DNA from 3 places in the Rhizobium sp. ZPR4 genome. Region 3 is predicted to be linked to each of the others. Evidence: predicted binding sites of a transcription regulator. Region 3 holds the regulator's gene; each other region holds the start of a gene.

Region 1 (3,278 bases), 1.5 Mb from region 3:
TCGGGTCGAGCTCCTGCTCCTTGCGCGCCCAATCGGGAAAGGCCTGATTGTCGCGGCTCGCAAGCTGGTAGCGATCGACGATGGTGTATTTCTTCTGCACGCGCCCGAGAAAGCCCGTGTAGAAAGGATGCTCGTAGCCGGCGGTTTTCAGCAGATGATAGGGCAGCTGCGAGGGGCTGATGGTGCCGATGTCCTTGCGGGCGCCTTTCTTGCTCGACCAGACGACGAGCGGCGTCTCATGCTCCTTCTTCATGACATCGAGTGGGGCTTTGCGGGTGGCGACCTGCTGCGGCATGTAGCCGGTGTTAGGATAGACGTTGCCGAGCGGCGGCAGATGATCGCCCCAGAGGACGATGATGGTTTCGCGGTCGCGCTTTTCGGCCCAATCCATCAGCATCTTCAGGCTGGCATCGGCTTCGCGCACGCCCTGCGCGTAGGTAGCAAGTGCGGCACGGTCACCATCGTTCAGATTGCCAGCGATATCGACGGTATTCTCAGCGTAGCGGTCGGCTTCGTAGGGGCCATGTCCCTGCAGGGTGACGGCGAAGAAGAAGAACGGGCGCTCGGCGGCGTCTCCCTCGCGTATGATTTCCTTCATGAGGGAATCGTCGGCGGCGAACATGCCGCGCTTGTCCATGGCCGGTAGGGTTTCCTGGGTGTGAAACTCCTCGAAGCCGAAGGCGCGATAGACCTCGTTGCGGTTCCAGAACCAGCCGCTGAAGGGGTGAAGGGCGCGCGCCGTATAACCTTCGCCGCGGAAGAAGGTGGCAAGCGACGGCATCGGGCGGCGCACATATTGCTGATAGGGAATGCTACCATAGGGTAAGAAGGCATTGGAAAAACCGGTCAATGCCTCGAACTCGACATTGGCGGTCATGCCGCCGAATTCCGGCGAGAAGACATTTCCGGATTGTCTGGCGCGGATGGTCGGCATCGGATCGGGCGTGAAGGCGATGTTGGCAAAGCGCGTCGGGTCCCAGAGGGATTCGCTCATCAACATGATGACGTCGGGCTTTTGGCGCGGACCGGAGAGATAGCCGTAATTTCTTGCAGGCAGGGCGTCGATGGCGCCAGGGCCATATCCGGCCGGTGACTTGACGTCGGCCATAGGCAGGTTGAGCGCGAAGGCAACCACGAAACCGTTGTGGTTATAATTTTCTGTCTGATCCCAGACGATCGGAATGATGCCCAGCTTTTCGCGAAGGTAGGAATATTGGGTCGGGTCCATCTGCGAGGCGAAAAGCACTGTTAGCGGCAGGCAGATCGAAAGCCGTCCGAGGCGCTCCTTGTGCGAAAGCACCGCGGCGCGGCTGCTAATGTAGCGCCAGACCAGGATCAAGGTAGCCAAGCCGACGAGGAGGCCGATCGCGAGCGCTGCGGCTGTCCAGGGGCGATCGCGCACCATGACGGGCATCAACTCCATGATCTGCCGCGCGAACAAAAAGTCCGAAGGATAGAGCGGATCGGAGAGGTAGTTCTGCTTATGGCTGGAAATGAATGCCAGAACAAGCAACAGCGGGGCGACGATCAAGGCGGATAGATGCGCGCGGCCGATCAGGGCATCCAGTGTCAGCATCGCCAGCATGACAATGCTGATCGTGGCAAGCCCCGGGCGGGATGTTGAAAGGAGATAAGTCCAAGCCGAGTTGAATTCGCCGCGCGCAACCCATTCGACCGTCATGACGATAGACAGGGAGAAAAGCAGGGTCAGCGCAAGGCTCAAAAGCAGGCGCAGAGCGGCGGACTTCTGTCTCGCGCCGTCGATCTTTTGGAAAAGGGCAAGCTTGCCCGCCAAGGCGGACTCGATGACCAATGCGACCAATGATTTCTCCAAAAGCTACAAAATATTCATATAAGTGTCACGCTTCTGTCATGAACGGTGCCTGAACCGCAAGGCAAGCTTGGTATTTTTCCGGGTAAAAATACTGCCTATGCGCGTGGGACGATCTTTGATGCGTGTCGGGAAGCGGAAGGCGGTTGCGGAAGAAAGATGCCATCGCTAAATGTATGGCATGACAGAGCAAAGCCAGATTACCCACACCATCCGCATCGCCGTCGCGCAGCTTAATCCGACGGTCGGCGACGTCTCCGGCAATCTCGCCAAGGCGCGCGAGGCCCGCGCAGAGGCGGCGCGCGAAGGCGCCCAGCTCTTATTGCTGACCGAATTGTTCATTTCCGGCTATCCGCCGGAGGATCTGGTGCTGAAGCCGGCCTTCATTCGCGCCTGCTGGAAAGCGGTGGAGGCTCTCGCTACCGACACTGCTGATGGTGGCCCTGGTATCGTCGTTGGCTTTCCGCGACAGGATGGCACCGGACGCTACAATTCGATTGCCGTGCTCGATGGTGGCAAGGTGATCGCTGTCCGCGACAAAGTGGATCTGCCCAATTATGGCGAGTTCGATGAAAAGCGCGTCTTCGATCAGGGTGCCATGCCGGGTCCGGTCAATTTCCGTGGCGTGCGGCTCGGCATTCCGATCTGCGAGGACATCTGGGGCGAACTCGGCGTCTGCGAAACGCTGGCCGAAAGCGGCGCAGAGATTCTGCTATCGCCGAACGGTTCGCCCTATTATCGCGGCAAGGTCGACGTGCGACATCAGGTGGTTCTGAAGCAGGTCATCGAAACAGGCCTGCCGATGATCTATGCCGCCCAGCTTGGCGGTCAGGACGAGCTGGTTTTCGATGGTGCGAGCTTCGGCTTCAATGCCGACAAGACGCTGGCCTTCCAGATGAGCCAGTTCGAAACTGCCCTTGCGGTCACCACCTGGAAAAAGAACGGCGACGTTTGGCACTGCGCCGAAGGGCCGATGGCGCATATTCCGGAAGGCGAGGAGGCGGATTATCGCGCCTGCCTGCTGGGCTTCCGCGACTACGTCAACAAGAACGGCTTCAAGTCGGTCGTGCTCGGCCTCTCCGGCGGCATCGACTCGGCGATTTGCGCGGCGATTGCCGTCGATGCGCTCGGCGAGGAGCGGGTGCGCACCGTCATGCTGCCCTATCGCTATACCTCGCCGGATTCGCTGAAGGATGCGGCCGATTGTGCCAAGGCGCTCGGCTGCCGGTACGACATCGTGCCGATCGAAGATCCCGTGACCGGCTTCACCACGGCCTTGTCCGATCTGTTCGAAGGAACGGAAAGCGGCATTACCGAGGAAAACCTGCAGAGCCGAGCCCGTGGCACCATCCTGATGGCGATTTCCAACAAGTTCGGCTCGATGGTGGTGACGACAGGCAACAAGTCGGAAATGTCTGTCGGATACGCCACGCTTTATGGCGACATG
Region 2 (3,278 bases), on a different replicon from region 3:
CTGCAGAGGCAGCAAAGCCGAAGCGCACGCGTAAGACGAAGGCTGCAGGCGCAGCAGAATAAGATCAGAAAGCCCGCTTCATGCGGGCTTTTTCTTGGCTTGAAACATGCTCATGTCATCGAAGATGTATGGCAGCGCCATCGAACAAGCATTATGGCGGATGTATCCTTGACATTGCCGGTCCCAAGAGTTGGACCGAACTGGAAGAGAGATACGAACCTAATGAGATGACTATGCGGTTATTGGTGCTGATGGATTGGCCGAAACTCTGTACCGCATCAGATCAAACCTGCGGATAGTTGATTGATACGGCCGACAGACTACGCATCATATCGTTGTAACGAGTGCTTCGAGGCGACGGTGTTAGGCTGCGACAGGCAACACGCTGAGCGAACCTCTCTTTGAGCTGACCGATCGTGGGGGCGCAATGACGCTCGGCTCTAAGAAGGTTCATTCCGTACCATGCAGCAGAAGGAGCGGCATATGCCGCCCCTTCCGGTCGATTTCACTTTTTCTCGCTATAGGCCTTGATGGCAGCGGCGACTTCGTTCTTCGCCGCTTCCGCATTGTCGAAGCCACCGACTTCGACGACTTTTCGGGCGTCCGGAAGCTGTTTGTAGACACGGAAGAATGCCTGCAGCCGGTCCTGCTCCAGCTTCGGAAGATCGGAGATCTCCTTGATGCCGTCATAGGTCGGATCGATCTTCGTGGTGGGTACGGCAACGATCTTGTTGTCGACCTCGCCACCGTCGATCATCTTCAGCACGCCGATTGCGCGTACGCGGACGATGGCGCCGGGAACGATCGGTTCGCGCGTATAGACGATGGCGTCGAGCGGATCGCCGTCGCCGCCGAGCGAGCTGGTGATGGAACCATAGTTTGCCGGGTAGGCGACCGGCATGGACTGGAAGCGGTCGACGACGATGTGGCCGGTCTTGGCATCGATTTCATATTTGGTGAAGCTGCCGGCAGGAATTTCGATAGCGGTGTAGAATTCCCGGCTCTCGTCCTTCGGCTGAGGATAGTCGATATAGGACACGTAGTCGGCTGCCGAAGCAATGCTGCTGGACAGGATCGTCATTGCAATGACGGAGATAAGCTTTTTCATATACGCCCCCGCGTTAAGGTTGAACGCTATCGCCCTAATCAGGGGTTGTTACGGGCTTGTGACATAGATCAGCGAATGCACAGCTAAGTGCCCATGGTTCAGCATCTACCCGAATGCGCGAACATTGCGGCGGATCGTCTGCGGTGGTTGGCCGAGCACGCGCAGGAAAGCGCGGCGCATGCGCTCGCGATCGGCAAAGCCGACTTCGATGGCGATTTCGTCCATCGAATGGCGGCCGTCTTCGATCATCAGCCGTGCCGCCTCCACCCGCATGTTCTCGATCGCCTTGGCGGGGGACTGGCCGGTTTCGCTGCGAAAGATGCGGTTGAACTGACGTGGACTGAGGCTTGCCGCTTCCGCCAGCTCCTCGACCGATACGATCTTGCGCAGGTTTCGTCCGGCAAAATCGAGCGCGCGTTGAACACGGTCGGATTTCGGTTCCAGCTCGAGAAGCGTCGAAAATTGCGACTGGCCGCCGGCGCGACGATGATAGACGACGAGCTTTCGGGCTACGGTTCGCGCCAGTTCCTCGCCGTGATCCTTCTCGATCATCGCAAGGGCGAGATCGATGGTGGCGGTCATGCCCGCCGATGTCCAGATGGCCCCGTCGATGATGAAGATCTTGTCTTCATCGACCTTGAGGGCGGGAAAACGATCCCGCAGCTCGCGCGCGAAAACCCAATGTGTCGTTGCGCGGCGGCCATCGAGCAGGCCAGCTTCAGCCAAAGCAAAGGCGCCGGTGCACGGAGCCGCGACGCGACGGGCGGATTTTGCAGCCCGACGGATATAGTCGAGGATCGCGGGAGACGTGGATGAAACTTCTGTCGCGGCGCCGATGAAAAGAGAATCGAATGCAGTCTCGCCAAATGCCTCCGTTTCGACGCTGAACCCTGCCGACGAGCGTACGTGCCCTCCTGTCTCCGATAGCAGCGTCACACGATAGAGCTCCCTCCCGCTCGCCAGATTTGCAACCTCGAAGGCAGTCACCGCGGTAAATCCCATGACCTGAAAGCCGGGGAAGACGAGAAATCCAATGGAATGCATGGCAAAACTCACGGCTGGAAAAGGTGTTTATAGCACTTATCGGTCGCAAACGGCATCAACTTTCTACGGTTCCGGCCATTGGTCAGCATTTTGAATGTCTGAAAACGTGGTGAATATGACATTTGGGTCATCGGCATTCGAGCGTATTGTCATTGTAGGCGGGATAACGACACCGCAGGACAAGGAATGGAAACAATGACAAATTCATCGGGCAAGGCATTGGTAACGGGCGCGTCTTCGGGCATCGGCGCCGTCTACGCGCATCGGCTCGCCCATCGGGGCTTCGATCTCATTCTGGTGGCACGCAATGAAGAGCGGCTTTCGGTGATCGCATCTCGGCTTCGTGCCGAGACGGGCCGCAAAGTCGAAGTGATCGCCGCAGACCTCGGCTCCGCGGGCGGGCTGCGTCGTGTGGAGCATGTGTTGAAAACGGATGAAGCGATCACGCTTCTCATCAATAATGCCGGCTTTGGCGGGGCGGCACCCTTGCTGGAGGCTGATGTCGACAAGATGCAGCAGATGATTGATCTGAATGTCACTGCGCTCATGCGGCTCACTTACGCAGCAGTGCCAGGCCTGGTTCAGCGTGGCGGCGGCTCCATCATCAATATCGCGTCGATCGTTGCAATCGCACCGGAATTGCTGAATGGCGTTTATGGTGGCACGAAAGCCTTCGTCCTCGCCTTCAGCCAGTCCCTGAAGCATGAGCTGGCGGACAAGAATATTCGCATACAGGCCGTTCTGCCAGGCGCGACCGCAACGGAGTTCTGGGCAGTTGCCGGTATCTCCGTCGAGCATCTGCCATCGGAGATCGTCATGTCCACCGAAGACATGGTCGATGCCGCGCTGGTTGGCTTTGATCAGGGAGAATTGGCGACGATCCCCTCGCTCGAAGATGTCGATCTGCAGAAGGCTTATGAAGATGCGCGGCAGACCTTGAAGCCCAACTTGTCGCGGTCTGCTGCAGCTCGACGTTATCAAGTGAAGTAAGAATCTGTCGAATGAACAGGGTGGCCGGCATTCACATCATGCCTGCCGGTCATTCAAAAGCCATAAAACTGGTGAGGTTCGGAAAGGCAAGACGGGTCGACATGATCCAAGCATCGGCTGCATGGCATATCAGGTG
Region 3 (3,278 bases):
CTGCACCGGCTCGATCAGGATCGCGGCTGTCGCATCCGTGACGGCGGCACGCACGGCATCGAGATCGCCGAACTGCACCTGGTCGAAGCCCGGAGCCTTCGGGCCGAAGCCTTCGATATACTTCTCCTGACCGCCCGCGGCGATCGTCGCGATGGTGCGACCGTGGAAGGCGCCCTCGAAGGTGATGATGTGGAACTTTTCAGGATGCCCCTTGGCGAATTGATAGCGCCGCGCCGTCTTGATGGCGCATTCCAGCGCCTCGGCGCCCGAATTGGTGAAAAACACCTTGTCGGCAAAGGTCGCTTCCGTCAGCCGCTTCGACAGCTTTTCCTGACCGGGCACCTCATAGAGGTTGGACAGGTGCCAGACCTTGTCGGCCTGTGCCTTCAATTCGGCGACGAGATGAGGATGGGCGTGACCGAGCGAGTTGACCGCGACGCCGGCTGCGAAATCGAGGTAGCGTTCGCCATTTTCGGTGACCAGCCAGACGCCCTCGCCTCGCTCGAACCGTAGCGGAGCGCGCATATAGGTGTCATAAAGCGGCGTGGTCTCGGCCATGGCCATTTCTCCTCGATCACAACTTTAAGGACCGATCGCTTCCGTTTGATGAAACGGGTCCGAAAAAATCAAAAATGCCGCCTTGCGGCGGCCTGGGCACTATTGATGTTTTGCACCGCGATGTCAACAAAACTGGCGTTTTAGCAGGTGCGAGATAGCGCTTGCGGGCAAAAGAGCTGGGTTCGGCGGCGCCTATTGCAGAAATGCCACGCCTGGACAGCAAGTTGGGGAAAACCTCGAAATCGATTCCTCAAGATTCCCGCGACTCTTGTCACGGAGTCAGCCTCACACTAGGTTAAAAACCAATTGCTAGACTGCATGCGGCGGAACTAGTCACCACAATTTTAGAGCGTTTCGCGCCTTGTTACCATGCGAGGCAATGGTGAGGGATTCTGCCATCGGAAACGCGACAGCGGAGACAGGGCATGAATTGGACAGACGAACGCGTCGAGAAGCTGAAAAAGCTATGGTCCGAAGGGTTGAGCGCCAGCCAGATCGCTGCGCAGCTCGGTGGCGTGAGCCGTAATGCCGTCATCGGCAAGGTGCACCGCCTGAACCTTCCCGGCCGAGCGAAGGCTGGCGGCACGGCAACCGCAGCGCGCACGCCGAAGCGTAGCGCCGCAGCGCCTCGCGCCGCGACCTACGGATCGCGCGTTGCAACCCGCGCGGTGGTCACCCGCCAGCAGGGCGCAACCATGCTGAAGGAAGAGATCGAGGTCGATTCCGTCAACGAAATCCAATATCGCCCGGCATCGAACGTCGTCGTTCCGATCTCCCGCCGCCTCGGCCTGACGGAGCTGACGGAACGCACCTGCAAGTGGCCGGTCGGCGACCCGCTGAAGGATGATTTTCACTTTTGCGGCAATGACAGCCCGGATTCGTCGCCCTACTGCACCTATCATCAGCGCATGGCCTACCAGCCCGTGCATGATCGCCGGCGCAACAACGGCTGAAAGCCATAAGCAAAACCAAAGAGAAACGGGCCCCTCGAGGCCCGTTTTTCTATTTCCGCCGCGACTGCATAATTTAAGAGGTTACAGCGACCTTAACGCGTCTTGAAAGACGCGTGACGCAGTAATGTTGATGCCTGAGCGGCTTGCGCTCAGGCTTCCATGGAATAGCCCGCGCCGCGAACGGTGCGGATGACATCCTGCATATTGGAGAAATTAAGCGCCTTGCGCAGGCGGCCGACATGGACATCGACGGTGCGTTCGTCGACGTAGATATCGTGACCCCATACGCCGTCGAGCAGCTGCGACCGCGAAAAGACGCGGCCCGGCGAGGACATCAGGAATTCCAGCAGGCGGAATTCCGTCGGCCCCAACCGCACTTCGCGGCTCTTGCGGTGGACGCGATGGGTTTCGCGGTCCAGCTCGATATCGCCGCAGCGCAGCACCGTGGAGAGAACCTCCGGGCGGGCACGCCGCAACATCGCCTTGACGCGGGCCATCAGCTCCGGCGTCGAGAACGGCTTGACGACATAATCATCCGCGCCGGTCGAAAGCCCGCGCACGCGCTCGCTTTCCTCGCCGCGGGCCGTCAGCATGATGATTGGCAGGCGCTCCGTCTCCGGCCGCATACGCAGCCGGCGGCAGAGCTCAATACCGGACACGCCGGGGAGCATCCAGTCGAGGATCAGGAGATCGGGGATGCGCTCCTGGAGACGCAGCTCGGCCTCATCGCCTCTGAGGATCGTGTCGACCTCGAAGCCTTCGGCCTCAAGATTATAGCGCAGCAGAACGCTGAGCGCTTCCTCGTCTTCTACAACAGCAACTCTCGGAACCATGCGCCTTTGGTCTCCTTTTTCGCTTCCAGATTATTCCGTCACCGCGCCGACGGTATTGGCGGTATCGTCCTTCGGGCGCTCGCCTTCGGGCTGGGCGCCGGTCGCCATGTAATAGATCGTCTCGGCGATATTGGTGGCATGGTCGCCGATGCGCTCGATGTTCTTGGCGCAGAAGAGAAGATGCGTGCAGGTGGTGATGTTGCGCGGATCTTCCATCATGTAGGTCAGCATCTCGCGGAAGAGCGAGGTGTACATGGCGTCGATTTCCTCGTCGCGTTCGCGGATCGACACGGCCTTGTCGGGCGACCGGGTCGCGTAGACGTCCAGAACTTCCTTGAGCTGGCTCAGCGCCAGTTCGGAGAGATGCTCGATGCCGCGGGCGAGACGGCGGGGGACACCGGTGCCCTGAACGGCGATGACGCGCTTGGCGGTGTTCTTGCCGAGATCGCCGACACGCTCCAGATCGGAGGCGATGCGGATCGAACCCATGATTTCGCGCAGGTCGGCTGCCATCGGCTGACGGCGAGCGATCGTGACGATCGCCTTGTCGCCGACTTCGCGCTCGGCATGGTCGAGAACGACGTCGTCGGAAATAACCTTCTGTGCGAGGCCGGCATCGCTGTTGACCAACGCACGTACGCTGTCGCTAACCATCTGCTCGGCCAGGCCGCCCATTTCCGCAATGCGGCGCGTCAGGAACTTCAGGTCTTCGTCGTAAGCAGAGAGAATGTGAGTGGAGACCATTTTTCTATCCTCAAGGTGAACTGTGTGAAATGAGCCGCGCGCCTGACATCATCAACCAAAACGGCCCATGATGTAATCCTGCGTGCGGAAATCGTCGGGATTGGTGAACATCTTATCGGTGTCGTTCTCCTCGACCAGATGGCCGAGGTGGAACATTGCGGTGCGCTGCGAGACGCGGGCTGCCTGCTGC

What was found. Region 3 encodes PhoB, which activates phosphate uptake and scavenging genes when phosphate is short. Its sites were predicted from a motif close to TGTCATNNANCTGTCAT; they were not measured.
Region 1: a site for PhoB is predicted at 1,858-1,874, ahead of ABOK31_RS08200 (LTA synthase family protein). Genes of this name have one in related genera too.
Region 2: a site for PhoB is predicted at 1,156-1,172, ahead of ABOK31_RS20810 (inorganic diphosphatase). Genes of this name have one in related genera too.

The regions. Positions count from the first base shown of each region.
Region 1 covers NZ_CP157967.1:1,663,473-1,666,750, reverse strand. Annotated here, with positions in the region: gene ABOK31_RS08200 (LTA synthase family protein) at 1-1,765, opposite strand, end outside; gene ABOK31_RS08195 (NAD+ synthase) at 2,013-3,278, shown strand, end outside.
Region 2 covers NZ_CP157968.1:271,646-274,923, reverse strand. Annotated here, with positions in the region: gene ABOK31_RS20815 (hypothetical protein) at 1-62, shown strand, start outside; gene ABOK31_RS20810 (inorganic diphosphatase) at 506-1,108, opposite strand; gene ABOK31_RS20805 (GlxA family transcriptional regulator) at 1,214-2,152, opposite strand; gene ABOK31_RS20800 (SDR family oxidoreductase) at 2,348-3,142, shown strand.
Region 3 covers NZ_CP157967.1:138,186-141,463, reverse strand. Annotated here, with positions in the region: gene ABOK31_RS00715 (aspartate aminotransferase family protein) at 1-558, opposite strand, end outside; gene ABOK31_RS00710 (GcrA family cell cycle regulator) at 984-1,511, shown strand; gene phoB (phosphate regulon transcriptional regulator PhoB) at 1,661-2,344, opposite strand; gene phoU (phosphate signaling complex protein PhoU) at 2,375-3,088, opposite strand; gene pstB (phosphate ABC transporter ATP-binding protein PstB) at 3,140-3,278, opposite strand, start outside.